DNA from 3 places in the Kitasatospora sp. GP30 genome. Region 2 is predicted to be linked to each of the others. Evidence: riboswitches for the same ligand, from Rfam matches in the RefSeq annotation. Region 2 holds a riboswitch; each other region holds the start of a gene.
The links. A riboswitch is a leader RNA that binds a small molecule or an ion and turns the genes downstream of it on or off. The one in region 2 is predicted to bind cyclic di-AMP.
Positions count from the first base shown of each region.

Region 1: another riboswitch for cyclic di-AMP. It lies ahead of P3T35_RS23295 (transglycosylase family protein); the one in region 2 lies ahead of P3T35_RS39730 (glycoside hydrolase family 16 protein).
Region 3: another riboswitch for cyclic di-AMP. It lies ahead of P3T35_RS05460 (NlpC/P60 family protein); the one in region 2 lies ahead of P3T35_RS39730 (glycoside hydrolase family 16 protein).

Region 1 covers NZ_JARZAH010000018.1:16,148-26,017, forward strand. The annotation lists gene P3T35_RS23270 (AMP-binding protein) at 1-342, shown strand, start outside; gene P3T35_RS23275 (hypothetical protein) at 339-1,346, shown strand; gene P3T35_RS23280 (MarR family transcriptional regulator) at 1,354-1,776, opposite strand; gene P3T35_RS23285 (SRPBCC family protein) at 1,952-2,398, shown strand; gene P3T35_RS23290 (PPOX class F420-dependent oxidoreductase) at 2,553-2,978, opposite strand; cyclic di-AMP (ydaO/yuaA leader) riboswitch at 3,253-3,415, shown strand; gene P3T35_RS23295 (transglycosylase family protein) at 3,422-4,507, shown strand; gene P3T35_RS23300 (YchJ family metal-binding protein) at 4,616-5,035, shown strand; gene P3T35_RS23305 (NUDIX hydrolase) at 5,064-5,567, shown strand; gene def (peptide deformylase) at 6,207-6,926, opposite strand; gene P3T35_RS23315 (helix-turn-helix domain-containing protein) at 7,037-7,594, shown strand; gene P3T35_RS23320 (DMT family transporter) at 7,657-8,559, shown strand; gene P3T35_RS23325 (ADP-ribosylglycohydrolase family protein) at 8,572-9,870, opposite strand, start outside.
Region 2 covers NZ_JARZAH010000076.1:423-10,292, reverse strand. The annotation lists gene P3T35_RS39750 (helix-turn-helix domain-containing protein) at 1-1,170, shown strand, start outside; gene aceB (malate synthase A) at 1,282-2,910, opposite strand; gene P3T35_RS39740 (IclR family transcriptional regulator) at 3,040-3,819, shown strand; gene P3T35_RS39735 (hypothetical protein) at 3,855-4,283, shown strand; gene P3T35_RS39730 (glycoside hydrolase family 16 protein) at 4,294-5,634, opposite strand; cyclic di-AMP (ydaO/yuaA leader) riboswitch at 5,637-5,770, opposite strand; gene P3T35_RS39725 (ribonuclease) at 6,066-6,461, shown strand; gene P3T35_RS39720 (class I SAM-dependent methyltransferase) at 6,577-7,638, opposite strand; gene P3T35_RS39715 (DUF1059 domain-containing protein) at 7,861-8,055, opposite strand; gene P3T35_RS39710 (phenolic acid decarboxylase) at 8,234-8,569, shown strand; gene P3T35_RS39705 (alpha/beta hydrolase-fold protein) at 8,594-9,718, opposite strand.
Region 3 covers NZ_JARZAH010000002.1:464,068-473,937, forward strand. The annotation lists gene P3T35_RS05430 (aminotransferase class V-fold PLP-dependent enzyme) at 1-864, shown strand, start outside; gene P3T35_RS05435 (Lrp/AsnC ligand binding domain-containing protein) at 911-1,192, opposite strand; gene P3T35_RS05440 (rhomboid family intramembrane serine protease) at 1,189-1,962, opposite strand; gene P3T35_RS05445 (hypothetical protein) at 2,134-2,379, shown strand; gene P3T35_RS05450 (NYN domain-containing protein) at 2,493-3,902, shown strand; gene P3T35_RS05455 (NlpC/P60 family protein) at 4,102-5,127, shown strand; cyclic di-AMP (ydaO/yuaA leader) riboswitch at 5,444-5,596, shown strand; gene P3T35_RS05460 (NlpC/P60 family protein) at 5,600-6,691, shown strand; gene P3T35_RS05465 (C40 family peptidase) at 6,869-7,948, shown strand; gene P3T35_RS05470 (hypothetical protein) at 8,011-9,147, shown strand; gene P3T35_RS05475 (glycosyltransferase 87 family protein) at 9,162-9,870, opposite strand, start outside.

The DNA of each region.
Region 1 (9,870 bases), on a different contig from region 2:
CGCTGGAGTGGCCCGCTCAGTGCCGTCCTGCCCACCCGGGACCTGCTCGACCTGCTGGAGGCCGAACCCGACGTGCCACTGCCCACCAGATACGCACTGACCGACGATCCCGGCGGCGCGGTGCTGCACGTGCTGGTCCGCCGGCTGCCGTCGGCCGCCCTGCTCGGGCGCCTGGAGGACGGCGCCACCGCCGCCGGCCTGCCGCTGGCCGCGATCCGGCTGTACGACGACCGCGAGGCCATGCCGCCCACCGTCCCGCTCCGCGCCGATCTGCGCGAGCACGGCTTCGCGGACCTCGGCCCGTCGCCGAGCCGCCCGACCCGCCTGGCCGGCCGCTCATGAACACCACCGCCCTGGCCGCGCTCAGCGGCGTCACCGCCGTCGCGATCGCCCTCGCCCTGGGCTATCTGGCCCGGATCCGGATCCCCCGACCGCCCGTCGGCGTCTACACGGCCGGGGACGTCGCCGTGGTCTGCGTCGGCGTGGTGCTGGCTCCGCTGCTGGATCTCGCGCTGCCGACTCCCGTGGTGGTGACGGTCTTCGGCGTGGTGCTGGGCACCGCCGTGCAGTTCACCCTCGCCCCGGTGCTCGGCGGCCGCTGGGCCTGGCTGCCGGCCGCCGCCGCGGTCGGCACCACCCTCGCCCTGCACGCCTCCCCCACCGGGGTGCTCGCCGCCACCGACGCGCTGCTGCTGATCGCGGTCGTCGGGGTGGCCAACCTGTGGGTGCAGAGCGGCATGCGGGCCGCCCATGTCGCCGCGCTCGCGGCCGTGTTGGCGGTCTACGACCTGGTGGCCACCACGCTCACCTCGGTCACCCTGCGGTTCGCCGCCGAGGTGCAGGGGCAGCCGTTCGCCCCGCAACTGGCTCTCACCCGCGGCGCGTTGCCGGTCTCGCTGGGCCTGGGAGACCTGCTGCTCCTGGTGCTCTTCCCCCTCGCCGCCGCCAAGGCGTACGGCCGCCGGGCCGCACTGCTGGCCGCCGCGGTGGGGCTGGCCGTGGTCAGCGCGGTCAGCGCGCTCTTCGCAACCCACGTCCTGACCACCGGCTTTCCGCTGCTCGCCGCGCTCGGCCCGCTGATCGTGGCGCAGCAGCTGTACTGGCGGCAGCGCTGCGGGCGGGAGCGCAGCTGGGCCGAGTGGCGGTCCGGCGCCCGCGAGCCCGCCCCGCCGCCGGTCAACCCGGCCGAGGCGGCGCTGCGTGCCACCGGCGCGCCCGGCCTGCCCGAGGACTGCTGGCTGGCGGTGCGCGACGACCGGGTGGTGGGCGTCGGCGCCACCCCGGGCCGGGCCCGCCGCGACGCCCGCCGCCTCGGGCGGACGCCGACGGCGGTGCGCCAGCGATGAGTTGACGTCACGTCAGATTGCGCTCCACCAGGCTCAACAATCGTGCCAGCTCCGCCTGTTCGGCCGCCGAGAGGCCCCCCAGGGTCAACTCCTCCAGCTCGCCCCAGATCTCGCCGACCTGCTCGCACAACGCCTGCGCCGCCGCCGTCGGTGCCACGATGACGGCGCGGCGATCGGTCGCGCTGCGACTGCGGCGCACGAAGCCGGACTGCTCCAGTCGCTGCACCATCCTGGTCACCGTGGAGGCGTCCAGGCCCAGCTGCTCGATCAACTCGCCCTGCGGCAGCGGCCCGCGATCCCAGAGCAGCATCATCAGCAGCTCCTGCCCGGCATGCAGACCGGAGCGGCGCAGCAAGCGCTCGGCCGCGGCGCGATGCAGGCGGGAGACCCGGGCGATCGCATGACTTGTGGTGTCTCGTATGGCAGGCACTTGATGATTGTACGCCCAATCGCCTGATGTGAATCCTTGCTACTCCCCTTGCCAACGCAGAGGCTTGGGGATTTACTTGGCCGTACAAGCAATGGCCGTACAAGCAATGGCCGTACAAGCAATTGGCCGCGAGGGGCCACAAGCCGGACTCCGGCAGACGAAGGGGGAGCCAGTCATGCGCGCCATCAGTGCGAGTGTGCGAGCCAACGACCCGCAGCGCGGCGACCGGATCGCGTTGGACCGAGCGGCGATCTGGGCCGGCCTGGTCCGCAAGGCGGAGAACGCCGTGCCGTTCGTGGCCGCGATGGACGAGTGCCGGGTGCTGGAGCGGACGGCGAACGGCCTGGTCCGCGAGGTGGTCTTCCACGGCGAGCGGGTGCGCGAGACGGTGGTCTTCGAGCCCATGACCCGGGTCAGCTTCTACCGCGACGACGAGCAGGCCCGCTGGGTGATCCACAACGACATCGAGGAAGGCGCCGACGGTGAGCTGCTGCTCACTTTCCGGGCCGAGCTGGACCTCGGCGGCGGCTCCGATGAGGACGCCGCGGCGGACCGGATGCACGCGGGTTATGTGAAGGCGATCGAGACCACGCTCGCCCTCAGCCGCGAGGCGCTGGGCTGAGGGCGGGGGCGCACGAGGCGCTCGGCTGAGCCCTGGGGGCACGAGGCACTCGGGCACGTGGCACTCGGGCACGAGGTGCTCGGCTCCCAGGGCCGCGCGCCGGGGTGCCGCCGTCCGCGCCGGGGGCGGTCGGCGGCACCCCGGTCCGTCAGCGTCAGGGCGTCTGCCCGTAGAGCCGCTCGACCCGCAGCGTCAGCAGCCGGCGGCGCTCCTCGACCATCGCGGCGCGGTACTCCGCCCAGTCGGGGTGCTCACCGCTGCCGGCCCGGTAGTAGTCGACCAGCTGCGCCACCGTGTCGTCATCCGGCGCCTGGGCGACCGGCGTCAGCTCGGCCGTGCCTTCCGCGACCGCCCAGGTGAAGAAGTCCGGGCTGGTCACATGGAGGCTGACGCGCGGGTCACGGGCCGCGTTCTTGGCCTTGGCGCGATCCGCGGTGACCGAGACCCGGATCAAGTCCCGCTCCGGATCGTAGACATAGAAGATATTGGACAACTGCGGGCGCCCGTCCCGCTTGATGGTGACCAGCACACCACGCTTCCCCGATGCGAACAGCTCACGCATCCTGGCTTCGTCGGCCATCAGACCTCTCCTCCGCTCCTAGACATGAACTCGACACAGACTCGACACGAACCGGACAGCAACCAGCGGGTCGACCTCGGGCATCAACGATCCACGCGACCTCCGCCGTCCCAGTACATCCTGCACAGCATGACCAAGACTCCACGTGATGAGCGTGTGATGTCCACGATGCGGGGTTGTTACCACCATGATGATCCGTCTAGTCTGCCTGCCAGCTGGCATCTGCCGGCACCCATGCGCGGCACGCCTAGTCCTGCCCACCGCGCCCGGGATCCTGACCACCACACCACGTCAGGGCAGGAGCGGGGGACCCAGGTTCAGTGCCGTCCCGCGCGGCTAGGGGTGAAGCCGCCCACCGGATCCGTCCGGTCAGGCGGCCGGGCCAACCTCCCGGCCCGAACCCGACAGCTCACCTCGCAGGCGTGCGGAGAGGAAACAGACCCATGGTCTTCACCGGCCCTGGCCGCCATCGCCGCCCGACCCAGACCGAACGGGCCGTCGCGGCGGCCACCGTGGCGGGCGCGGGGCTGGCGCTGCCGCTGCTCGCCGCCACCGGCGCGCACGCCGCCCCGGCCAGCACCTGGGACGCCGTCGCCCAGTGCGAGACCGGCAGCAACTGGACCATGGACACCGGCAACGGCTACTACGGCGGCCTCCACCTCACCCAGCGCCAGTGGGACCACTACGGCGGCGACGAGTACGGCGCTGAGCCCTCGCACGCCACCAGCCAGCAGCAGATCGAGGTGGCCGAGGCGCTGTTCGAGGACCAGGGGCCGGGCACCTGGGGGCAGTGCGCGGTCACGGCCGGTCTGACGACGCCGGGCAACTCGCAGGGCGGGCCTGGCGCGCCCGGTACGCCCGGTACGCCCAGCGCTCCCGGTACGCCCAGCGCGCCGGGTGCTCCGACGACTCCCCCGGCGAGCGCGCCGAGCGCTGCCCCGAGCACGCCCGCCACGCCGGGCACGCCAGGCGCCCCGACATCCCCGGCCGCGCCCGGTCTTCCCGGCCTGCCCGGCGCACCTGCCGCACCTGGTACTTCGGCGGCCCCGCCCGCGTGGACGAACCCCGCAGCGCCCGCGAGCCCGGCCACCCCGGCGCCCGGCGCACCCGGCAACGCCGTCCCGAGCGCCCCGGCAGCCCCGAGCACCCCTGCCACTGCGGGCGCCCCGACGGCCGGCGCCGCCCCCAGCACCCCGGCCCAGGCCGGCACCCCCGCCCCGGCAGCCCCCAGCACCGCCGCGGCGCCCACCGGGCCGTCCGCCGCCGTACCGGCGCCCGCTGTGCCCGCCGCGCCCCCGCAGCAGACCGGCACGCCGCAGCCCGTGCCGCCCGGCACCCAGGCGCCCGGCACGCCCACGACCGCGCAGCCCGCCGCCGGCGGCTACACGGTGCAGCCCGGCGACTGCCTCTCGGAGATCGCCTCCACCCACCACCTGGACGGCTGGCAGCAGTTCTACCAGCACAACGCCGACGTGGTCGGTGCCAACCCGAACCTGATCCTCCCGGGCCAGCACCTCCAGTTCCCCTGATCGGCTTCCTCTGATCACCTTGTTCTGATCACCTTGTTCTGATCATCTGACGGGCCGTGGGCCGTGGGCCGTGCGAGTGCACTCCCCACGGCCCGTCACAATGGAGTCATGTCCCGACGCACCGCCGCGAAGCCAGCCGCTCAGCCCACCACCTGCCCCTGCGGTCTGCCCGCCGCCTACGCCGACTGCTGCGGCAAGCTGCACCGCGGCCTCGCCCAGGCCGCCACCGCCGAGCAGCTGATGCGCTCGCGCTACAGCGCCTTCGCGGTCCGGGACATCGCCTATCTGCTCCGCAGTTGGCACCCCGACACCCGCCCGGCCGAGCTCGACCTCGACCCCGGGCTCAGCTGGGAGCGGCTGGAGATCCTGGGCAGCACCGAGGGCGGCCCGTTCCACACCGCCGGCACAGTGGAGTTCCGCGCCCACTTCCGCGAACGCGGCCGGTCCGGCAGTCTGCACGAGAACAGCCGCTTCGTCCGCCACGACGGCGCCTGGGTCTACCTGGACGGCGACCACTCCGAGGACTGAGCACAGACCACCGCCGAAAGGATCCGCGATGGCCCAACTGCCGCTCGCCGACCATCTGCGTACCCTCCCGCACGGCATCGTGTTCGCCGCCGTGCACTTCACCGACGGCGACGGCCACCCGCTGCTGCTGAAGTCCGTCTACGACCCGGACGTGTGGCAATTCGCCGGGGGCAACCTGGAGTTCGGCAGCGACCCGTGGGACAGCGCCCGCCGGGAGGTCCGCGAGGAGACCGGTCTGCTGCTGCCGGCCCAGCCTGCCCCGCCGCTGCTCGCCCTGCTCTTCGTGGCGGCCGCGGGCGAGTGGCCGTTCAAGGTCGGGGTGGTCTTCGACGGCGGCACCCTCACGGCCGAGCAGTTGGCCGGCCTCGCCCTCGACCCGGCCGAGCACACCGAGTTCGCCGTCCGCCCACTCACCGAGTGGCGCACCGAGCTCACCCCGGCCCGACTCGCCCTGGTCGAGGCCGTCGCCCGCGCCCGGGACACCGGCCGGGCCGCCTACCTGCACCTCCCGCAGCAGCGGACCGGCAACTAGGGCCGCCCCCGCCGGAGCGGACCAGGTGGACGCCCGCCGGCAGCGCGTTGAGCCGGAGCGCCCGGCGCGCGCTGCAACGCCGGCCTGCTGCGCCCGAGCGCCGGCGCGGTGTCCCGCTGCCTGTCTGGCCGTGCTTCCGGCCACACAGGGGTCGGTTCGGGCCGGCTCTGCGGAAACGTGGGTCCCGGCTGCCGGGCCTGGACTTCAGCTGGCACACGTGGCTCCGCCGCTTCCGGGCGAAGGCGCCCGTAAAGGGCACGTGGACGCTGCCCGGGCACGGATGCATGGTCCTGAAACTGGAGAACATCCCTGTTTCCGAGGGTGAGGGCCTGGTCCTCGTGGAGATCCGTGAGAGGTCCCGCGACGGCGACCACGCCGCCGGGTGGCATGACTACAAGCAGTTCAACGAGGACGCCTGGCTCATTCACACCGACGACGGCCAGGTGTCGATCAACGGCGACTTGCGGGTCCACGGAGCGTTCCTCGGGCGACTGACGGCACGGTGCGACGGCCGCCCGGCAAGACCATGGGTCCGACGGGGCGGCCGTCGGCAGGGGGCAGCCACAGGCGGAAGGCAGGGTGGGCACGGAGCGGCGATCGCGACGAGAGTCCGGTGCTCGGGTATCTCGCCGCGCAGCTCTAGCCTGCCTCGCCCGCCCGGTCCCGGCTGCCCATCAGCTTCTCGGTGAGCGCCTGCCGCTTGGCGAACACCTCGGTCCGGCGCTCGGTCATCTGCCTCAGCGCGTCCTTGCGTTCGCGCTTGGCGAGCCGGTCGACGTAGAGCCGGCCTTCGAGGTGGTCGGCCTCGTGCTGCAGGCAGCGCGCGAAGTATCCGAACCCCTCGATGGTGAGCGGCTTTCCGTCCTTGTCGTAGCCGTGCATCACGGTGTGCGCCGGCCTGGCGACGTCCATCGTCGCGCCGGGGACGGAGAGGCAGCCCTCGACGTCTTCGACCAGCCGGCGCCCGCGTGCGGCCGTGTCCTCCTCGATCACCGGGTTGAGGATGTGGCCGACGTGCCGCACGCCGTCCTCGTCCAGGCAGTCGTAGACGAACAGCCGGAGGTCGACGTCCACTTGGTTGGCCGCCAGGCCCGCGCCGGCGGCGATGTACATGGTGGCGAACATGTCGTCGATCAGCCGGGCCAGCTCCGGGGTGCCGAACTCGGCGTCCGCCGGGCCGCACGGCCGGTGCAGGATCTGCTCCCCGATCTCGGTAATCCGCAGCACCGAACCCCGCACGGCCTCCGGCGGCAACACCGGGTACCCGTCCACCGGTTGGCCTTGGAGCCGCACCCGCGCTCCGCCTCCGGACCGCTCGAAGGCCTCCAACACTTGCACATCCTCGGGCGATTCGGACATCGGCGACTCCCTCTCCTCGGCTAACCGGCTTGCTGGCGTGCTTGCTTGCGTGCGTGCTGGCGTGCTGGCGTGCTTGCCAACGGGCTTTGCAAAGTAGCAGACTTTGCAAAGTGACTGAAGATCTCGCAGCTTCCGCTCCCGGCACGGCCTCTGACGGTCTGCCGGACCATGAGGTGCGCACCGCGCTGCTCCAGCTGCTGGCGGCCGAGGGCACCGTGACCGCCACCCTGGCGGCCCAGCGGCTCGGCTACAGCTCCGGCCTCTGCTCGTTCCACCTGCGCCAACTGGCCCGCCACGGTCGGATCGAGCCGGTCCCCACCAGCGGCGGCCGGGCCCGCCCCTGGCGTCTTCGGCAAGCCGCCGGCGACGAGCCGCCAGCGGCTCAGTTCGACCAGCTGGCGCGGCGCCTGGAGGACGAGAGCTACCATCGCTGGCTGGCCCGCCGCGAGCAGGCGGAGCCGCAGTGGCGGCAGGACGAGGCCTTCAGCTCGGTCGTCTATCTGACCCCCGAGGAGCTCGGCCGGGTCGCCGACTCGGTGCGCCGGCTCCTCGCCGAGTTCCAGCACCGCGAGGCCGACCCGGCCAACCGGCCCGCCACCGCCCGGCCGGTCGCCGCCATCACCCGGCTCTTCCCGCTGCTGCCCGAGCCAGCGGAGCAAGCGGACTGAGCGGAACAGGGTCCGCCGAAAACCCCTGTTCAAACGCGCTGGCGCTGGCTAGCTTCACAGCCATGGACCTCCCAACCACCCCCGCAGGCAACCGATTCGACAGACTCGACACCAAGGCGGTGGCCGCGGCCGCCGTCGCCGTGCTGCTCTGGGCCTCCGCCTTCGTGGCGATCCGCACCGCCGCCAAGCACTTCGGCCCCGGCGAACTGGCGCTCGGCAGACTGGTGGTGGGGTCCGTGGCGCTGCTCGCCGTCTGGGCGTTGCGCCGGGAGGGGCTGCCCCGAGGTGGTGCTTGGCCGGGCATCGTGGTGTCCGGGCTGCTCTGGTTCGGGCTCTACATGGTGGCGCTCAACTGGGGTGAACAGAAGGTGGATGCGGGCACCGCCGCGATGGTGGTCAACATCGGCCCGCTGGTGATCGCGCTGCTCGGCGGGCTGGCGCTCAAGGAGGGCTTTCCGCGCGGCCTGCTCGCCGGGATGGCGGTCTCGTTCGCCGGGGCGGTGGTGGTGGGCATATCCAGCAGCGGCAGCGGGCATGGCTCGTCCGTCCTCGGTGTGCTGCTCTGCCTGCTGGCCGCGCTGCTCTACGCCGGTGGTGTGGTGGCCCAGAAGCCCGCGCTCCGGCACGGCACCGCCCTCCAGGTGACCGCCTTCGGCTGCCTGATCGGCACCCTCGCCTGCCTGCCGTTCGCCCCCTCGCTGCTCCACCAGGTGCACCGCGCCCCGCTCTCCGCCGACCTGGACCTGGTCTACCTGGGCCTGTTCCCGACCGCGCTGGCCTTCGGCGTCTGGGCCTACGCCCTGTCCCGGAGCACCGCCGGACGGATGGGCGCGACCACCTACGCCGTGCCGGCCCTGGTGGTGCTGATGTCCTGGGCCGCCCTCGGCGAGGTGCCCGGCTTGCTCACCCTGCTGGGCGGCTGCCTCTGCCTGGGCGGCGTCGCCCTGTCGCGACGCCGCAGTTGAGGCCGTGGCAGGTCAACTCCCGTAGCGCAGCCGCTTGTAGCGCTCCCAGAGCCCTGACCGGTCGCCGTGCCCGAAGTTACCCTCCAACAGCATCTCCAGGAAGACGGCTTCCGCCTCCGCGGTCCCGCCCCGGTAGCGGTCGCGGGCCGACTCCACCCACGCCGCCACCGGCCGGGCGCCGCTCCCGGCCGCCTCGATGTCTACCGTGAAGATGCAATGGCCGGTCCAGCTGCGGCAGATCACCAGCCGGTTGCCGTCGAGGAGCACGTCCCACTTGTCCTCCATGCTCAACGACCGCACGCCGTGCCGGACTCGCTGCCACTGGCCGGGCGTCCACGCCAAGTCCGGCACGGCGAGCGGTTTCGGCTTCAGCATCGGCTTCACCGGGGTCACATCGCCGGGCCCGGTGTCGGCGCCGAGCCGCTCGGGCTCGACCCAGTCGGGCAGTTGCTCGACGGCGGCCAGCCACTCCCCTGGAATGCCCGCAACTCCCAGCCGGGCCGCCAGGATTCCGCCGACGATCGCGCAGGTGGTGTCCACATCGCCACCGGCCGAGGCGGTCGCCCGCAGCCCGGCGGCGAAGTCATCCAGGTGCCGGGCGGCGCACCAGAGCGTGAACGGCACGGTGTCGAATGCGCTGACGTTGCGCCCGTTGCCCAAGCAGTGTGCGACCAGCTCCACATGGGGCTGGGCGGCCAGCTCCAGGGCCTCGCCGATCGCGTCGCGGACCCGGCCCGCCGGGGTCAGCTCGATCACCGGGCGCAGCAGCTCCTCCGGGGCCAGTCGGCGCCCCCGGCTGCCGGCCGCCACCGCTGCCGCGACCGCCACGGCCACCGTGCCGGCGACCGCCTCGGGGTGGGCGTGCGTCACCTCCGCCGAGCGCGCGGCCTGCCAGGCCGCCTCCACCGGGTCGACCGCGAACCAGGCGCCGAGCGGTGCGACCCGCATCGCCGCGCCGTTCCCCCAGGAGCCCTGTCCGTCGAACAGCTCGGCGGCCCGCTCCTGATGCCACCCGCTCTCCCGGCTCTCGCGGAGCAGTTGGTTCATCGCCGCGCCATAGCCGCGGTCGAAGTCGTGGTGCTTGGCGAAGGCGGAGCCCAGTTCCCGCTGGTCGACGGTGCCGCGCAGCCGGAGCGCGGCGAAGACCGAGCAGGCCATCTCGGCGTCGTCGGTCCAGGGCCAGGGGGCGGCGGGCAGGTCACCCGCGCGGAGCACGGCCAGCGTCTCGGGGACGAAGTGCTGGGCGCCGTACGCGTCACCGACGGCCACGCCGTACAGCGAGTCGCGCGCGGCGGCACGATGGTGGAAGGA
Region 2 (9,870 bases):
CTGATCCCGCGCCGGGACACCGTGCGGCTACTGGCGGACGCACTGCGGCTGACCGCCCAGGAGCGGGTCGCCTTCGAGAAGGCAGCCGGCAGCGAGGCCGGCGACGCGTTGTTCGACACGCTCACCATGCCACCTACCGCGGTGGCCCGGCCACTGCACGGGCGGCACGGGGAGTTGCAGGCGCTACTACGGCATGTGGTCGACGGCCACCAGCGGATCACCGCCATCACCGGCTTCGCGGGCGTCGGCAAGACCAGGCTGGCCCTGGCCCTCGCCGCAGAGTTGCAGTCGGTGCGGGACGTGCCGACGCTCTGGGTCCCGCTGCGGCGGGACACCGGCGGTCAGGGCGCCGAGGCGCGCAGCCCGGCCGACGGGCCCTACGGCTCACTGTCCGGCTGGGCGGCCGGGCTGGTCGACGGCGGCGACGGGACGGTCAACCGGCTGGCCCGGCTGATCGGCGACCGGCTGGCGCTGCTGGTGCTCGACGGCAACGATGCCGGCCAGGTGGCTCGGAGCACGATGTGGCACCTGCTCGCCGAATGCCCCAATCTGCGCATCCTGGAGACGGCTCGCAGCCCCCAGGGCGCCCCGGAGGACCACTACCTCCCGCTCGGCCCGCTGGCCACACCACCGCCCGGCGCAAACCCGGCCGGGACGGCGTCCGCCCCGGCGATGACCTTGCTGCTCGACCTGCTCGCCGAACTCCAGCCCGGCTTCCGCGCCGACGAGGCCGAGCTGCCGATCCTCGCCGAGCTCTGCCGCCGACTCGACGGCCTGCCACGCGCCCTGGAGGCCGCCGCCGCCTGGCTGACCATCGTCTCCGCCGACCGCCTGGTGGTGATGGCGCGCGACGAGCCCCAGCTGATCGCCGACCGCCCCGGCGAGAGCGGCGACGCACTGGCGACCATCCGCGAGTCGGTCACCGGCCAGCCCGCGGACAGTCTCGACCTGCTCCTCCACCTGGCCGACTACGCCGAGCCGTGGACCGTGGAGCGGATCGTCACCCGGATCGGCGTCCCCTGGAAGCAGGCCGCCAGCGCGGTGCACGCCTTCCTTCAGTGCGGACTGATCGTGAAGGTCTCCCCAGGATCCGGCGCCCTGGTGCAGTTCACCGTCCTCAACCTGGTCCGCGCCTTCCTCCAGACCGCCCGGCCGGCGGCCGCGGGCTAGGCGTACGAAGGTCCACCGGTTCGTGCAGCCGGCCGACGGCCCGCACGGCTCGCACGGATCGCACGGTCTGCCGGGGAGTGGTCGCCCCGGCGGACCGTGCGGCCTGGTGGCTCAGTCGAGCAGGGCGTAGCCCGGCAGGGTCAGGAAGTCGACGAACTCCTCAGCGAGCGCGACCTGTTCGAAGAGTTCGCGGGTTTCGGTCCAACGGCCGGCTGCGAAGGCCTCGTTGCCCGACTCGGCGCGGATGGTGTCCAGTTCCTCGGAGATCAGCCGCCGGGTGAGGTCGGCGGTGACCTTCTCGCCGGTGTCGGCGAGCACCACGCCGTTGCGGATCCACTGCCAGATCTGCGAGCGGGAGATCTCGGCGGTGGCGGCGTCCTCCATCATGCCGAAGATGGCGACCGCGCCCAGCCCGCCGAGCCAGGCCTCGCAGTACCGCAGGCCGACGGCGACGGCGTTGCGCAGTCCGGCCGCGGTGCAGGATCCGCCGGAGCCGGCGATGTCCAGCAACTGCTCGGCGGTGACCGGCTGTTCGGTGCCCGGGTGGTCCTTCTGGTGGGGCCGCTCCCCCAGCACCGCGTCAAAGCCGGCGCGGGCCACCGGCACCAGATCGGGGTGGGCCACCCAGGAGCCGTCGAAGCCGCCGGCCGCCTCGCGGTCCTTGTCGGCCTTGACCTTCTCCAGCGCCGCCGCGTTGACCTCCGGGTCCTTGCGGGACGGGATGAACGCGGCCATGCCGCCGATCGCGTGGGCGCCGCGCCGGTGGCAGGTGCGCACCAGCAGGCGGGTGTAGGCGGCCATGAACGGCGAGGTCATGCCCACGGTGTTGCGGTCCGGCAGGATGAAGTGCTCGCCGGCGTCGCGGAAGTTCTTGACGATCGAGAACAGGTAGTCCCACCGGCCGGCGTTCAACCCGGCGGCGTGGTCGCGCAGTTCGTAGAGGATCTCGTCCATCTCGAAGGCGGCCGTGATGGTCTCGATCAGCACGGTGGCCCGGATGGTGCCGTGCGGGATGCCGAGTTCGCGCTGGGCGTGGGTGAAGACGTCGTCCCAGAGCCGGGCCTCCAGGCGGCTCTCGGTCTTCGGCAGGTAGAAGTACGGCCCGGAGTTGGGGTCGGTCTCGCCCTTGGCCAGCAGCCGCCGGGCGTTGTGGAAGAAGTAGAGGCCGAAGTCGAAGAGGGCGCCGGACACCGGGGTGCCGTCGACCAGCAGGTGGCGCTCGTCCAGGTGCCAGCCGCGCGGCCGGACCACCACGGTGGCCAACTGGTCGGCGGGCAACAGCTTGTACTCCTTGCCCTGCGGGGAGGTGAAGTCGATCCGGCCCTCGAAGGCGTCGATCAGGTTGAGCTGACCGGAGACCAGGGCCTCCCAGGTCGGCGAGGTGGCGTCCTCGAAGTCGGCGAGCCAGACCTTGGCGCCGGAGTTGAGGGCGTTGATCACCATCTTGCGGTCGGTCGGGCCGGTGATCTCCACCCGGCGGTCCTGGAGCGCCCGCGGCACCGGGGCCACCGTCCAGTCTCCGGCCCGGATGTCGGCGGTCTCGGGGAGGAAGTCGAGGGAGCCGGTCCGGGCGATCTCGGCCCGGCGCTGCCGGCGCCCGGCCAGCAGCTCCTGCCGGCGTGGTTCGAAGGCCCGATGGAGGCCGGCGATGAAGGCGCGGGCCTCCTCGGTGAGCACCTCCTCCGCGCGGGGGACCCGTGGGCCGGCGACAGTGACGACCGGAGCCTGGTCGATAGCCATGGCAGGACACTCCTTGAACGGCGATTCTGTAAGGTGGAGACTAGTTTCCGCGATACAGAATTTCAACGGTTTGTTGACGGATCGCCAGACTCCCCCAGCCCAGATCCCCGAGAGTTGAGGACTCAAGCCGTGCCCAGCAGCTCAGCACCCGACCGCGCCGGCGGCGGCGTCCAGTCCGTCGAGCGCGCCTTCCAGCTGCTGGAGGCGCTCGCCGACACCGGCGGCATCGCCACCCTGAGCGAACTCTCCAACAGCTCCGGACTGCCGATGCCGACCATCCACCGCCTGGTACGTACCCTCGCGCAGCAGGGGTATGTCCGGCAGGACAGCGCGCGCCGCTACACCCTGGGCCCGCGGCTGATCCGGCTCGGCGAGACCGCGGGCCGGCTGCTCGGCAGCTGGGCCCGGCCGTATCTGGCCGAGCTCATGGAGGCCACCGGCGAGACCGCCAACCTGGCCGTGCTGGAAGGCGGCGAGGTGGTCTACGTCGGACAGGTGCAGTCGCGCCGATCAATGCGGATGTTCACCGAGGTCGGCCGCCGGGTGCAGCCGCACTGCACCGGGGTGGGCAAGGCGCTGCTCGCCCAGCTGCCCGAGACGGAGGCCCGCACCGTGCTCGGCAGCCAACCGCTGCCCGCGCACACCGAGTTCACCGTCACCGACCGGGACGAGCTGTTCGCGCAGCTGGCCCAGGCCCGCGAGGTCGGCTATGTGATCGACGACCAGGAGCAGGAGATCGGGGTGCGCTGCATCGCGGTGGCGGTGCCGGGCGCGCCGACTCCGACGGCGCTGTCGGTGTCCGGTCCGGAGGCCAGGATCCGGGCGCTGGAGGAGCAGAGCGGGGGCGAGCCACTGGTCAGCGTGATGCAGGGAATCGCCGAACGCCTCGGCAGCGTGCTCGCGCCCTGACGCTTCGAATAGTCGTGGTGGCCTAGAGTGACGCCATGCGCTCGCTGCTCGTGCCCCTGCTCAGCGCCGCCGTGCTGGCCGGCCACCCCGCCGATCTCATGGTGGTGCCGCTCGACCCGGATCCGGCCCCGCCCGGCGGCACCACCACGGTTCGCGCCCTCCTGGCCAACAACGGGCCCGATGTAGCCGGGAAGTTCACCGTGACGGTCCGGCTGCCCGCCCGGACCCATGCCGTCGGGCCGTACTTCCCGACCGACTGCACCCCCGACCTCCTTGGCACCGTGGTCCGTTGCAGCTTCCCGGCCGGGCTCGGGGCGCTGCGGTCGGCGACCGCGCTGGTGCCGATCCGGATTTCCGACGGCGCGTCAGGAACCCTCACCGGCGGGCGGGTTGAGGTGCAGAGCGCGAACGACCCGGACCACTCGAACGACACGGGGTCGTTCGTGGTCCGGGTCGTCCGGTAACCGGCCGGCGTCAGCGGTAGACGCGCACGTAGTCGGCCGCCATGGTGATCGGGGTCGAAGTCGACGGCGCGGGGTGGTACTTGCCCGCACTGACGGACAGGTCCAGGATCAGGCTGGCCGACCAGTTCTGGCCGACGCCCTTGCCGTCGGAGAAGACCTTGACGCCGTTGACGTACCAGTCGACCGAGTTGGCGCCGTAGTAGGTGCCGACGGTCACCCACGCGCCCGGCTTGATCGCGTTGGCGTCCCTGAACCCCATGTAGGCGGTGTTGACGTGGTTGGTCAGCTCCAGCACGTTCGGGTTGTCGGGGTGGTACTCGAAGGAGTCGATCTCACCGTGGCTGGTCCCCAGCGCGGTGTTGCCGTTCTCCCAGGTCCAGAACGACGCCCAGGCGCCCTGCTGGGTCGGCAGCTGCACCCGGGTCTCGGCGTAGTCGCCGGTGTGCACCTGGAAGTTCTGCGGGGACTTCTGGGTGGTGAGCAGACCGGTGTTCCAGGCCTTGTCGCCGTTCTCCAGGACCTTGGTGCTGGGCGTGGCGGTGAAGGTGGCGTCGCCGTTGGCGATGGTGACCGCGGACGGGTCGAGCCAGTCGAGCTTGTTGTCGTTGGGGTTGTGGGTGCCGTAGTGGTAGGCGCCGCTGGTGGTGTCGTTCCAGCGGTTGGTGTCCACGCTGCTGCCGTTGAACTCGTCCGACCAGGCCAGCGACTTGCCGGCGATCGGCGAGGCCGGGGCCGAGGGGGACGGAGGCGTGGACGGGACGGGAGTGGGGGCCGGGGTGGGCGTGGAGCCGGGCGCCGGGGCCGGCGCGGGCTTGGGCGCCGGGGCCGGGGCCGGGGTCGGCGCGGGCTTGGGCGCCGGGGTCGGCGTCGGCTTGGGTGCGGGAGTCGGGGCCGGCGCGGGCTTGGGCGCCGGGGTCGGCGCCGGGGCGGTCTTGGCAACGGTGAGCTGCTTGCTCGCCAGGTTGTGCCAGGCACCGGCCTGGTCCTGGTAGTAGCCGAAGACGGTGTAGCTGCCGATCGGGAAGCTGCGGGCGCCGGTGGTCATCGAGACCCCGCCCGGGCAGAGCTGCACATTGCTGTGCGAGCCGGGGAAGTCGAGGTTGTGGCCGGCCGCGTCGCGCACGCCGACGCCGAGCTTCTTCACGGTGAAGCAGGAGCTGGAGTGCACGGTCAGGTCGGCGGTGACGTTGGCGTTGGTGGCGGCGCTGGTCGGGGTCAGGCGGTCCTGGGTGACGGTCGGCGCGGCGGCAGGGCTGGCCCAGGCGTTGACCTGGCCGACCATCGGCACGGCGAGCAGACCCAGGGCGCCGGCGACGATGCCGAGGCGGGCTGGGGTGGCGGCAGGGATCACGGCAGTTCCTCGTGCGACGCCTGCGGAGTTAGCTGTCGGGTTCGGGCCGCACTGTGCCCGGCCGTCGCTCGCGGGAGCGGACGGCCTCACCCCTAGCCGCGGCGCACCCCGCACACCACTTGGGCGTGCGAGCAGAGTCGCGGCACTACTGGGTCCCCCGCTCCTGCCCATGGCGATGCTGTGGTCACCGCCGTCGGGCAGGCAGGACTCGGCGTCCCGACGATGGATCCGCCGGAGTCGGCGAACGCGTGCAGGCTAGGCAGATGATGTGATCATTAACAATGTTTAAGAAGTGTCGCAAGGGTCACACCGACCCCTGCCGCCCCCGTCGGCGACGCCCACAAGTAGCCTGCGCAGCAGGCAAGTTACGTGGACATGAAGTCTTGCGCGACACCTTCCCAGGAAGCTCCCAGGACTCCAGACTGCTGCACATGCAGACTCTTCTACGCGCGTTGAAGTCGCGTACCGCGTCCGTGCTGACCGTCGGCCTGCTCACCCTGGCCCCCACCGTTCTCGTCGCCACCGACGCCCACGCCGATGTGAGCGGCAACATCTGCCAGAGCGCCCTCCCCCAGCAGGCCGACGACACTCTGAACGAGATCGCCAACGGCGGCCCGTTCCCGTACTCCCAGGACGGCGTGGTCTTCCAGAACCGCGAGGGCGTCCTGCCGGCCCAGTCCTACGGCTACTACCACGAGTACACCGTGGTCACCCCGGGCATCTCCACCCGCGGTGCCCGCAGAATCATCACCGGCGAGGGTGACCAGGAGGACTACTACACCTCCGACCACTACTCCACGTTCTACCTGATCGACTTCACCTGCTGATCACCTGCTGACCGGGCTACGGCACGGTCCAGCCCCTCCCGAGGCGGTTCGGGAGGGGCTGGACCGCTCGTACGGCCACCTGCTCGCGGTGTACACCCGGTCCCCCTGGCTCCGGCTACCTGCTCGCGGCGTACACACGGTTCACCGGACTCTCGGCGGCGAGCCTCCAGTGATGCAGCCCGGCGTCGTCGGCGAGGTGCCGCATGACATCCTCACCGGCGTGGTTGCCCAGTGCCGTCGGCCCCTGCTGGGCCAGCGCCGAGGGCAGGCAGACCGCGACGGAGGCAGCGGTCAGCGCCCGGCCGATCGGATTGGCGTTGGCCGTGACGTCCGCGGAGGCGTTGGGCTCGACGATCATGCAGCTCCCGCCGTCGGCCAGGACCTGCTCGGCGTGGCGCAGAGCCGCGCCCGGGTCGCCCATGTCGTGCAGGCAGTCGAAGAAGGTGATCAGGTCATATCCGCTGCCTGGGAAGTCCTGGGCCGTAGCCACCTGGAAGTCGACCCGTTCAGCGAGGCGCTGCTCGGCGGCGATCGCCCGCGCCGCCTCGATCGACGGCTGGTGGAAGTCGAAGCCGTGGAACCGCGACCGGGGATAGGCGCGCGCCATCAGCAGCGTCGAGTAGCCGTAGCCGCAGCCCACGTCGGCCACCCGGCCGCCGTTCCGCAGCTTCCGCTCGGTGCCGTTCATCGCCGGGATCCACTCCGGCACCAGTGCGCCCGCGTAACCGGGACGGAAGAACTTGGCGGTACCGGAGAACAGCGCGCTGCTGTGCTGCTCCCAACCGACCCCGCTCCCGGTGCGGAACGCCTCCAGCAGCGAGTCCTCGGTCGCGTACAGCGCCTGCAGGAGCGTGAAGAATCCGCCGGCATAGGTCGGGACCTCCGGGTAGGCGAGCACTGCGGCGTGCGCGTCCGGGAGCAGGTAGGTGTCGTTCGCCGCGTCGTACTCCACGTACTCCCCGGCCACCTGGGCGGCCAGCCACTCGCGCACGTAGCGCTCCTGGAGACCGGTCAGCTCCGCCAGCCGGGCGCTGGTCATCGGACCGGCGCCGGCCATCGCGGTGTAGAGCCCGAGCCGGTCGCCAAGCGCGGTGCAGAGCCCTGCGACGGCCGCCCCGGCATCCGTGACGACCCGCACCAGGAACTCCATCGCCTGGTCCTCCTCGGCGGAATTCATCGCGCCGCCCCTGGCGTCCTCGGCCACTGTGACCACCTCCTCGGCGCACCTCCAGTCCAGCAGACCCGTACCGCCCCGGCCATACGGAAGCTCCCGCAGGACTCCGGTAGGACTCCTGTAGGCGGCGGGGGCGGCTCGACGGATGTCCAGGCATGGACGAACGCATGTCCAGGCATGGACGTGTGTTCACGTGTGCCCGTGTTCAGGCATGCCTGTCCGGGTTCAGGTGTGCTGGAGCACCAGCTCGTCCTTGAGCGTCGCGCGGATCTGGTCGCGCAGCTCCTTGCTTTCCTGGTGTCCGTGCACCGAGACCGCGTGCTCGGCGGCGGCACGGACCACCTCTTCCTCCTCGCCGGTGATGCACAGCGTGCAGTTGCTCTCGCTGGGGAACTCTCGACAGTCGGCGACCTTGCGCATGGTGGACCTCCCGACCCGGCACGCCGCCGCACCCACCGGAGGGCCACCGGCTGGCCGGACGGCCGACGGGCCGCGGCACGCGCGTGTCGCGTCACCATTCTCCCTCCGCAGCGCCATTCCGATAGCGTGGGAGGAGTCCCACAACCGCGACTTTTTCCGACCGGAGAACTCCCCCGCCATGAGCGAGACCGCTGCCCTGCCCGCCTTCGCCGGGCGGACGTACCTCTTCCAGGTCGACAACGGAGCCGTCTTCCGCAACGCCTACTCGGCCGACGGCAAGCGACTGCACTGGGAGGGGCTGGGCGAGTCGGCCGGCCAGTGGGAGGACGTCGAGCTGAAGGTCGCCGAGGTCGCGCCGCAGATCTACTTCGTGAGCTGGACCGAGCAGACCGGGATCACGGTCAGCCATGTGATGGACCTGGGCGCGCTGACGGTGCGGGTGTTCTGGACCTTCGAGGGCGAGGGCGGCCGGGTCGGCGAACTGCACACCGGCACGCTGGAACCGGTCATCTGACTGACCGGGTCTTCCGACTGACCGTCAGCCCGGCTTGGCCAGGTGCTCGGAGAGCCAGCTGAGCGCCGTTGGCTCCAGGCGGGTCCAGGTCTCGAAGTTGTGCCCGCCGTGGTCGACGGTGCTGACCGAGACCGCCATCGGCGGCCGCACGGCGGCGGCGAAGGCCACACTGTCCCGCACCGAGGCGGGGTCGTCCTTGCTGTACGCGAGCAGCTCCGCCACCGCCGGGGGTGGCAGGTTGTGCAGCCGCCAGAGCAGGTCGGCCTCGTTGCGCCGCTGCTGGTCCCCGGCGAACAGATCGCCGGTGGTCGGATCCTCGGCCGCCTTGAAGTAGCCGGAGAGCGAGGCGGCGGCCGCGAACGCGGCCGGATCGCGCATCGCCAGCTTGAGCGCGCAGTAGCCGCCGGTGGAGTCGCCGATGATGCCCCAGCCGCGCCCCTGGCCGATCACCCGGAACGCGCCCGCCACCGCCTGCGGCACCTCATGGGTGAAGTAGGTGGCGGCCTGCGGGCCGCCGGGCACGTCCTCACACTCGGTATCCCGGGGCATCGCGGGCGACGACCGGAGCATCACCAGCACGGTGGGCTGCTGCTGCCCGCTGCGCAGCAGGCCGAGCGAGATGCCCGGGTAGTCGAGCCGGGTGACCAGGTTGCGGGCGTCGCCCGGGTAGCCGGTCAGCACCACCAGGGCGGGGAACCGCTGCTGGGCGTAGCCGGGCTGGAAGTACTGCGGCGGCAGATAGACGTAGCCGTCAGTGCTCAGCCCCGTGCCGCCACCGCCGATCCGCACGGTCAGCAGCTGCCCGGTGCGCTGCGGCGGACCGTTCTGGAAGTTCTCGGTGGCCAGGGTCCTGGCAGTGGCGGGTGCACTCGACCCGCCCCCCGGCGTGCTGGCGCCGACGGACTGCACGGCGGGGTGCCCGGTGCCCAGCAGATCGGACCAACTGCTGTAGAACGAGAAGTAGTTGTTGACCAGCAAGCCGACCACGACGAGCACCGCGAGCTGGGTGACCAGGATGGTGGTGATCCGGCCGAGCACCGCCGGCAGCCCGGGCCGGGCCAGCCTGGGCCAGTACAGGACCGTGCCGACGACCGCCCCGAGGGCGGCCATCAGGGCCAGCGTCAAGAGCTCATGGCTGGTCAGGCCCATCCGGATCGGCTCCTTGTCGGCTCATGGTCGGCTTCGTCAGCTCATGGCCGGGCCGGCTGCCGGGGTGGTCGGTCGGCTTGATGACGTGGTCGGTCGGCTTGGCGGCGTGGGCAGTGGGCCTGCCGGGGTGGTCGGTCGGCCTGATGACGTGG
Region 3 (9,870 bases), on a different contig from region 2:
CTGCTCTGCGTCACCGGCGCCTCCAACGTCACCGGCGAGCTGTGGCCGGTGGCCGAGCTGACCGAGACGGCCCACCGGCACGGCGCCCGGGTGGTGCTGGACGCCGCGCAGCTGGCCCCGCACCACCGCGTCTCGGTGCGCGAGCTGGACGTCGACTGGGTCGCCTTCTCCGGCCACAAGCTCTACGCCCCGTTCGGCGCCGGTGTGCTGGCCGGCCGCGCCGACTGGCTGGACGCGGCCGAGCCCTACCTGGCCGGCGGTGGCGCCTCGCGGACCGTGGCGCGGCAGGCGGACGGCGCGGTCGCCGTCGAGTGGCACCGCGGCCCGGCCCGGCACGAGGCCGGCTCACCCAATGTGATCGGGGCCTATGCCGTCGCCTCGGCCTGCCGGGCGCTCGCCGAGACCGGCTTCGACCGGCTGCGGGCCCATGAGCAGCTGCTGATCGACCGCCTCACCGCCGGCCTCGCCGAGATCCCCGAGGTCCGGGTGCTCAACCTCTTCGGGGACGGCGCGCCGCGGGTCGGGGTGCTCTCCTTCGTGGTGAGCGGCTGGAACAGCTCGCACTTCGCGGCAGCGCTCTCCGCCGAGTACGGGATCGGGGTGCGGGACGGGCTGTTCTGCGCGCACCCGCTGGTGCGCACGCTGCTGGGGTCCCAGGATGCGGCCCCCTCGGCGTGCGGGGCGCCCGAGCCCTCGCTGCCGGGGGAGGGCAGCCTCAACGCGATCCGGGTCAGCTTCGGGGCCGGCACGCCGGGGGAGCACGTGGACCGGTTCCTGGCCGCGGTGCGCGAGCTGGTCACCGACGGGGCGCGCTGGACCTACCGCAACGAGGGCGGCCGCTGCGTCGCGGACACCCGGCGCTGAGCAGCGGGCACCCGGCGTCGAGTAGCGGACACCCGCCGCCGGGCCGTCAGCTGTCCAGGCCGATGGCGAACGCCGCCTCCAGGTCGTGCTGGGAGTAGGTGCGGAAGGCGATGTGGGTCTCGGTGCTCACCACGCCCGGCACCTTGTTCAGCCGGCCCGGGATCACATCGGCCAGATCGTCGTGCCGGCGCACCCGGACCATCGCCACCAGGTCGCACCCGCCGGTCACCGAGTACACCTCGCTCACCCCGTCGATCGCCGCGATGGCCTCGGCGATCTCGGGGGTCCGGTCGATGCTGGTCTTGATGAGCACAATGGCTGTGATCACGGCGTGGCTCCTGGTTGGGGGATGGGGTCAGGGTATCGGGCCCGGCGGCCCAGGGCCCAGAGGGCCAGGAACCCGCCGGCGAACCCGATCACATGTGCCAGGTAGGCGACCCCGGGCTCGCCCTGGCGCGCCGACCACCACTGCATGGCGAACCAGAGGCCCAGTACCAGCCAGGCCGGAAACCGCAGCGGCAGGAAGAACAGCACCGGCACCAGCGCGGTCACCCGGGCCTTCGGATAGAGCCGCAGGTACCCGCCCAGCACCCCGGCGATCGCCCCCGAGGCGCCGACCAGCGGCCGCAGCGCCTGCGCCCCCGAGTGCGCGGTGACCGCGTAGCCGTAGGTCGCCAGCAGTCCGGCGGCCAGGTAGAAGAGGAGGAACCTGGCCCGCCCGAGCCGCTGCTCCACCGCCGGGCCGAAGACGAAGAGGAAGAGCATGTTGCCCAGCAGGTGCAGCCAGCCGCCGTGCACGAAGAGCGCGCTGACCGCGGAGACCGCGGGCAGCTTGTCCGGGGTGGGCTGCGGTGGGCAGCCCGGCAGCACCGGTGCCAGCCGGGTCAGCTGGGCGGGCGTCAGCGGACGGTCGGTCAGCAGCTCCGCCGGGATGGCACCCCAGCGCTGCTGGTAGCGCTGGGCCGCGCAGGCCCGGGCGGCGGGCTGGGTGCCGTAGGCCGGGTTGACCCCGCTCGGCCCGGCCAGGAAGACCAGGCAGTTCACCGCGATCAGCACGTAGCAGACCAGCGGCACCGGCTGCGCTCGGGTCGGGAGCATGAGCCGATCCATTCCGCGCCGCACCAGTGGTGACACCCCGGTGTACGGCGAGCGGGTGAGCCGTCCAGCAGGTGGACGGTCCGCTGTCCGGCGGCCGGCGCCGGCAGCTCAGGCCCTAGGCTTGGGGCCCTGGCCGGAACCCGCTCCGGACCAGCGATCGAGAGGACCCCCATGCCTGTCCCCGTGCCCACGGCCGAGACCCGCTGGCGCTGCACGCTCTGCGGCAATCTGACCCGATTCGACGTGACCAAGTCCTCCCGGGTCGTCGAGTTCGTCCACCTCGACCTGGCCGGCGAGCCGCAGGTGGAGGAGCGCGAGGTGCTCACCGAGACCCTGGAGTCGGTGCGCTGCCGCTGGTGCAACGCGGTCGACCAGGTGGAGCTGGTGCCCCGGCCGGACGCCGCCGAGGAAGCCTGACACCCTGGACCCGCGAGGGTGCCGTGTCGTGCGTGGTGTTCGTGGCATGCCGCACACGAGACAATTGCACCGAGCGGTGTGTCAGGAGACCAGGGATCGGAGCCGAGGACGCGATGGACGCAGCGAGTCAGGCCGCCGAGCCCGAGGGGCCCCAGCCCGCCGGCGGTGAGCCGCTGCCGGCCGACGTCCCCAGCGAGGCCGGGGCCGGGCCGGCCGAGCAACTGGACCGCCCGCTCCCCGAGGGCGTGCGCCGCCGGGTGGTGGGGCTGGCCGCCGACGCGCTCGGCGGGCTGCCGCTCACCGAACTGCCGGCCACCCTGCGCCCGTACGCCAAGTTCACCGCCGCCCGCCGCGCCCGGTACGCCGGCACCGCGGTGGCCGCGGCGCTGGAGGCGGACCCGGTGTTCCGGACCCGGATAGCGGACCGCCTGCGGGCCGGCCAGCCGGACCTGGTGGCGGCCCTGGAGGCCGGCCAGGTGCCGGGCGCCGCCGAGCCGCTGGACGTGGCCGCCGCCGCCTACCTGCTGCGCACCCGCGGCTGGACCCGCCTGGTGGCCGAGGCCGGCGAGCAGGCGGAGCGGGCCGAGGTGGCCGACGCGGCCGCCGAGGCCGCCCGGCTGCTGGAGAAGCTCCAGGAGGAGCTGGCCGCGACCAAGGCGCTGGCCCGGGCCGACCTGGAGCGCCAGCGCGCCGAGGGGGAGGGGGTGCGCCGGGAGCTGGAGGCGCTGCGCAAGAAGGTGCGCAGTCTGGAGAGCGACACCCGCCGGGCCCAGGCGGAGAGCCGCAAGCTGCAGGGCGAGCTGGACAGCGCCAAGGCGGTGGCCGCCACCGAGCGGACCGGCCTGGAGAGCGAGAACCGCCGGCTGCGCCACCGGGTGGCCGAGCTGGAGAGCACCCTGGAGTCCGGCCGCCGGTCGGCCCGGGAGGGGCGCAGCGTGGCCGACATGCGACTGCGGCTGCTGCTGGACACGGTGCTGCAGTCGGCTCAGGGGTTGCAGCGCGAGCTGGCGCTCCCGGTCACCCAGCTGCATCCGGCCGACCTGGTGGACGCGGTGGTGCCGGGCACCGCCTCGCCGCACGATGTGGCCCGGCGCGGGCTGGCCGAGGACGATCCGGCGCTGCTGGACCAGCTGCTGGCGATTCCTCAGGTCCACCTGGTGGTGGACGGCTACAACGTGACCAAAACCGGCTACCCGACGCTGCCGCTGGAGCAGCAGCGGCTGCGGCTGCTCGGCGGCCTGGCGATGCTGGCGCAGCGCACCCAGGCCGAGGTGACCTGCGTCTTCGACGGGCAGGACCTGGACGTGCCGGTGATCATGGCGCCGCCGCGCGGGGTGCGGGTGCGGTTCAGCCGGACCGGGCAGACCGCGGACGAGCTGATCCGCCAGCTGGTCCGGGCCGAGCCGCAGGGCCGTCCGGTAGTGGTGGTCTCGGCCGACCGCGAGGTGGCCGACGGCGTGCGGAAGGCCGGCGCGCGCCCCGTCTCGTCGGTCCTGCTGCTCAACCGCTTGGCGCGCAGCTGAGCCGCTGTGCGCCTACCGCCGGTTCGACCGTCGCCAGTCGAGCGCCGGTGAAGGCCCGGTAAAGGCCGTTCGACCGAAGGTGGTTCGCGGCCGGGGGAGTAGCGCAGGGTTCTGATGTTCAGTAGGGTCCGGCGTCAAACCTATTTTTCCGGCCACTCACCCGATCAGGTAGGCGGTCGGCAGAAGAAGGAGCGGTCCAGTGGCGTCCCACCGCCGTCCCAAGCAGCCGAGTCGTGCGCGGGTCTACGTGTTCACCGCCGCTGCGGCGACGGCGGTCGCCCTCTCCGCGCAGCCCGGCGCCTGGGCCGACCCCAAGCCGTCGGTGGACGACGTCAAGACGCAGATCGACGGGCTGAACCAGCAGGTCGAGGCGGCGTCCGAGAAGTACGACGGGGCCAACGAGCGCGCCACCCAGCTGCGCCAGCAGGCCACCCAGCTGCAGGACCAGGTGGCCCGCACCCAGCAGCAGGTGACGGACCTGGAGTCCGGCCTGGCGGCGGTGGCCGGCGACCAGTACCGCAGCGGCGGGATCGACCCCGCGGTCCAGGTGATGCTCAACTCCAACCCGCAGACCTACCTGGACCAGACGGCCAGCATGCAGATGGCCACCACCTCCGAGACCGACGCGCTGAAGTCGCTCATGGACCAGCAGCGCAAGCTGGACCAGGAGAAGAAGGAAGCCGCCGACACGCTGGCCGAGCTGGACCGCTCGACCCAGGAGCTGAACGCGGCCAAGACCGATGTGCAGGGCAAGTTGGCGGCGGCGCAGCAGCTGCTGGCCTCGCTGAGCGCGGCCGACCGGGCGGCGGTCACCGCCGGCGACCACGCCTCGCGCAGCGACGTCCGCACGCCGATCGGCCTGCCGCAGGCCGGCGGTTACGCGGGCAGCGCGGTGCAGCAGGCGCTGACCCGGCTGGGCGACTACTACGTCTGGGGCGCCACCGGCCCGACCACCTTCGACTGCTCGGGCCTGATGGAGTGGTCCTACGCGCAGGCCGGCGTCTCGCTGCCGCGCACCTCGCAGGAGCAGGCCACGGTCGGCACCGCCGTGCCCAGCCTGGCCGACGCGCAGCCCGGCGACCTGGTGATCTACGGTGCCGACGCGCACCACGTCGGGATGTACATCGGCAACGGCAAGGTGGTGCACGCCCCGCACACCGGTGACGTGGTGCGGATCGCCGACGCTGCCTCGATCGGCCCGATCAAGACCATCCGCCGGGTCTGATCCGACCCGCTGACTCCCCGTCGATCCGTCTGGCCGGCCCTCCTGCTGAGGGTCGGTCAGCGCGGGTCCGGGCCCGCGTGGTCCGTGCTGTGAGCTGGGACACCTGTTCGTCTGCGTCTTGGTCACCACTGGGTGATGCGCTTATCACGGACAGTCAAAGTTCGTAAGTAATTCCGACAAGGATTTGAACACATCACGGACCTGTTACTAGGGTCGGCTCCAGACCGATGCGATGGCGATCACCCGACCCGGGTGGCAGCGGAGGTCCCGCCGAGTTCGGAAAGCAGCCCGGGCAGTTGACGGCCCGAGGGGAGTCCCTGCGGGGGTGCTGTGGACCGGAGCCGGGGAACCACATGTTCCTCCGGGGTGAATCGGCGCCAGGTCGGCCCGCGGGCCGGTGAGGCGTCGTAGGGCATGCTTCCGGCCCGAACCCGTCAGCTCACCCGGTAGGCGGCCCGAGGAAGAAGGATTCGTGGCGTCCCACCGTCGTCCCAAGCCCGTCGGCCGAACTCGCGCGTCGATCCTGACCGCTGCTGCGGCGACCGCCGTCGCCCTGTCCACCCAGACCAGCGCGCACGCCGACCCGGCGCCGACGCTGGACCAGGTGAAGACCCAGGTCGACGACCTCAACCAGAAGGCCGAGGCGGCCAACCAGGCCTACATGACGGCCCAGTCCAAGCAGCAGACGCTGCAGAAGCAGGTCAGCGACCTGCAGGACCAGGTGGCCCGGCAGCAGGACCAGGTGACCAACCTGCAGAACGGCCTGGCCGGTGTGGCCGCCGACCAGTACGCCAACGACGGGATATCCCCGACGGTTCAGCTGATGCTGAACGCGAATCCGGACAGCTTCCTCAATCAGGCCGGCTCGATCAACCAGCTGAACACCAGCCAGGGTGAGACGCTGAAGGAGCTCCAGCAGGAGCAGCGCAAGCTCGACCAGGACAAGGCCGACGCGAGCGGCAAGCTGGCCGAGCTGGACTCCACCACCGCCCAGCTGAAGTCCGCCAAGGATGACGCCCAGGCCAAGCTGAAGGCCGCCCAGGACCTGCTCAACTCGCTGACCGAGCAGCAGAAGCAGGCCATCGCCGCGCAGGAGGCCCAGGCCGCCGCCGCTGCCAAGGCCGCCGCCGCCAAGGCCCAGGACCAGGCGAGCCAGCAGGACGCCGCCTCCCGCGGCAGCTCCCGCACCGACCTGAGCAGCATCCCGGCCGGCTCGCACGCGCAGGCCGCGATCGCCGCCGCCGAGTCCGCGCTGGGCTCGCCGTACGTCTACGGTGCCGCCGGTCCGTCCTCGTTCGACTGCTCGGGCCTGATGCAGTGGGCCTACGCGAAGGCCGGCGTCTCGCTGCCGCGCACCTCCGAGGAGCAGGCCACGATCGGCACCAACGTGGGCACGGACATCGCCAACGCGCAGCCCGGCGACCTGATCATCTACTTCGCCGACGAGCACCACGTCGGCATGTACGTGGGTGGCGGGCAGATCATCCACGCCCCGCACACCGGCGCGGTCGTGCACTACGAGAACGCCACGGTGATGCCGATCGCGGCCATCATCCGCGTCTGACGCGTCCCTGACGGTTCGTCAGGAAAGAGCCCGGTCCCCGCTTCGGGGGCCGGGCTCTTTCGGCTGAATGTCCGATTCTTGGTCAAATATTCGTATCGGCGGGGGTTTGGACTCGTCCGTCCCGACTCGCTAACGTCGGCGCGGATCTGTTCCGCCGCCGATTGGAGTCGTCAGCCCATGACGATGCCGCAACGCCCGGTGCTCCCGGGCCGCACTCCCCAGCAGGGCGCCGAGCGTCGGCTCTCCCGAGTGCTGGCGGTCACCGCCGCCGCGACCACGGCGCTGGCGATAGCGGCGGGCGGCGCGGCGCAGGCGGCGCCCGGCGGCCCCGGACCGGACCGGGCCGGCGTCAAGGCGCAGGTCGACCAGCTCTACACGGAGGCCGAGCAGGCGTCGGAGCGCTCCACCGCCGCCGAGGACGATGCCAAGCGGCTGCAGCGCGAAGCGACCGAGCTGCAGACGGCGGTGGCCCGGGACCAGGAGGCGGTCACCGAGACCCGCACCGCGCTCGCCGAGATCGCCGCCGCCCAGTACCGCTCCGGCGGGATGGACCCGGCCGTGCAGCTGATGCTCTCCGGCGACCCGACCCGCTACCTGGCCGAGGCCCGCAGCCTCGGTCAGGCGGGTGAGCAGCGGGCCGACTCGCTGCGCACGCTCCAGCAGCAGCAGCGCGCCCTGGACCAGCGCCGCGCCGAGGCGACCGCCCGGCTGGCCCAGCTGGAGGCGGTCCGCAGCACGCTGGCGCAGAGCAGGCAGCAGCTGCAGGACCGGCTGAAGAGCGCCCAGGCCCTGCTCGGCACCCTGACCGCCGACGACCGGGCGCAGCTGGCCGCACAGGACGAGCGGGAGGCCGAGCAGCGCGCCACCCGCGGCACCGACCGGCTCGACCTGGGCAGTGCGCCGCCCTCCTCGGACCGCGCCGGCATCGCGCTGGCCGCCGCGCTGGGCAAGCTCGGGTCGCCCTACGTCTACGGAGCCACCGGGCCCGATGCCTTCGACTGCTCCGGTCTGATGTACTGGGCCTGGCGGCAGGCCGGAGTGACCCTGCCGCGCACCTCCCAGGCGCAGGCGTTCGGGGGGCGGCGGATCAGCCTGGCCGAGGCGCAACCGGGAGACTTGGTGATCTTCTTCAAGGACATGCACCACGTCGGCATGTACGTCGGCGGTGGCACGGTGATCCATGCCCCGCACCCCGGAGCCCAGGTGCGGTACGAGAGTGTCTCGGCGATGCCGGTCGCGGCGGTGGTGCGGGTCTGAGCGCCGTCGAGAGGCTGCCGCTGAAGAGCGCGGCACACCCCGGCGCGGCCAGTGGCACCGGGGTGTCGCGGCGTACCGCGCTGCTGCTGGTGGCGGGGGCGCTCACCCAGCTCTCGCTGCCGGCGACCGCCGCGCCGGGCACCGACCGGCGGTCGACGGACGGCCGGCTCGCCGCCGACCGGCTGACCGCGCTGCTCGCCCGCCGCGCCGACCGGCTGCGGACCGGCGAGCTGGCCGCGCTGCCGCTGGCCGAGCTCGACTACCGGCCGGTCGGCTGGGACGCCGGCACGGTCACCGCCGAGCTGCGGTACCGGCTGCTCGGCTACGACGACTACCCCGCGGTGCTGCAGCGCCGGCTCACCCTGGCCGGCGCGGCGGTGACGGGAGAGGGCGTGGCCCCGGACGCGGCCGCGGCGCCCTGGGACCTGGGCGCGCCCGACCCGGTGCGCGGGGCGCACTGCCTGGTGCTCGGCCCCGCCGGGCCGGCCGAGCTCGGCGCGCTGGCGGCGATCGGCGACCGCGCGGTGCCGGCCGTCAGCGCCGTCTGGGGGACTGGCTGGGCGCAGCGGCTGGTGCTGCAACTGCCCGGCAGCGAGCCGCAGTTCGCCCGGCTGCTGGGGGTCGACCCGGGCTCCTACCAGGACATAGCCGCGGTGACCAGCGCGGCGGCCGGTGCGCCGCTGCACACCCCCGCCGACCGGGTGATGGTCAATCCGGACGCCTTCCGGCAGCTCAGTGAGGTCGGCAAGCAGGTGGTGATCACCCATGAGACCACCCATGTGGCGACCCGCGGCGACACCCACCCCTGGACCCCGCTCTGGCTCTCCGAGGGGGTGGCGGACTGGACCGCCTACCTGACCACCGGCCGCACCGCCCGGCAGATCGCGCCCGAGCTGACCCAGGACGTGGCGGCCGGCAAGCTGCCCACCGCGCTGCCCGCGGACAGCGACTTCACGGCCGGCGCCCAGGGCATAGCGCAGGCCTATGAGCTCGCCTGGCTGGCCTGCGACCTGATCGCCCGGCGGCACGGCCGACCGGCGCTGGTCGACCTCTACCGCGCGGTGGGCGCGGCCGGGCCGGGCGCGGTGCGGGACCAGCGGCTCGACCAGGTGTTCCAGCGGCAACTGGGCTACGGGCTGGCGCAGTTCACCCGTGACTGGATCGGCGAGGTGGAGCGGCAGCTGTCGCCGCAGGCCTGAGGTGGCCCCGGCGGTCAGTCGTCCAGCAGGCTCTGCTCGTAGGCGATGCCCGGGCGCACCGGGTAGGAGGACTGCTCGGGGCCGGGAAGCACCGAGGTGACCGCGGTCGGCTCGGGCCGATCGCCCCGGGTGCTGAGCCAGAGGCGGCGGCAGGAGACCACGGTGGCGGCGACCAGCAGCAGGTTGCGCGCGGTGATGGTGGCCACGCCCAGCGGGTGGCTGTTCACCGTGTCGCCGAAGTTCAGCGGGAACTCCAGGGTGGTCAGCAGCGTGGTGATCAGGATCATGACGGCCACCGGGCGCTGGCTGGTGCCGCGCACGGTCAGGCAGACCGCGGCCAGGCCGACCAGCCACACCATGTACTGCGGGCTGATCACCCGGCTGGTCGCGGTGAAGATCAGCAGCGCGGCCAGCGCGGCGTCGTAGGTGGTGGCCGCCTGCCAGCGGCGGGCCCGCAGCCGCCAGTAGAGCAGCCAGCCGAAGCCGACCGCGGTGCCGGCCAGCGCGACCTTGGAGATGACGCTGACCCAGGGGCCGAGCATCTCCACCGAGCCGTAGTTCATCTGCACCTGGCCGTGCCAGGCGCCGAACAGCCGCGCGAAGTGGATCGGCAGCGCGCCCACCGACTCCACCTCGATGCCGCGGTTGGCCTGGAAGGTGAGGAACTGGAAGGCACCGTTCATGCCGGCGGCGAGCAGGAAGGCCAGCGAGGAGAGTGCGGCC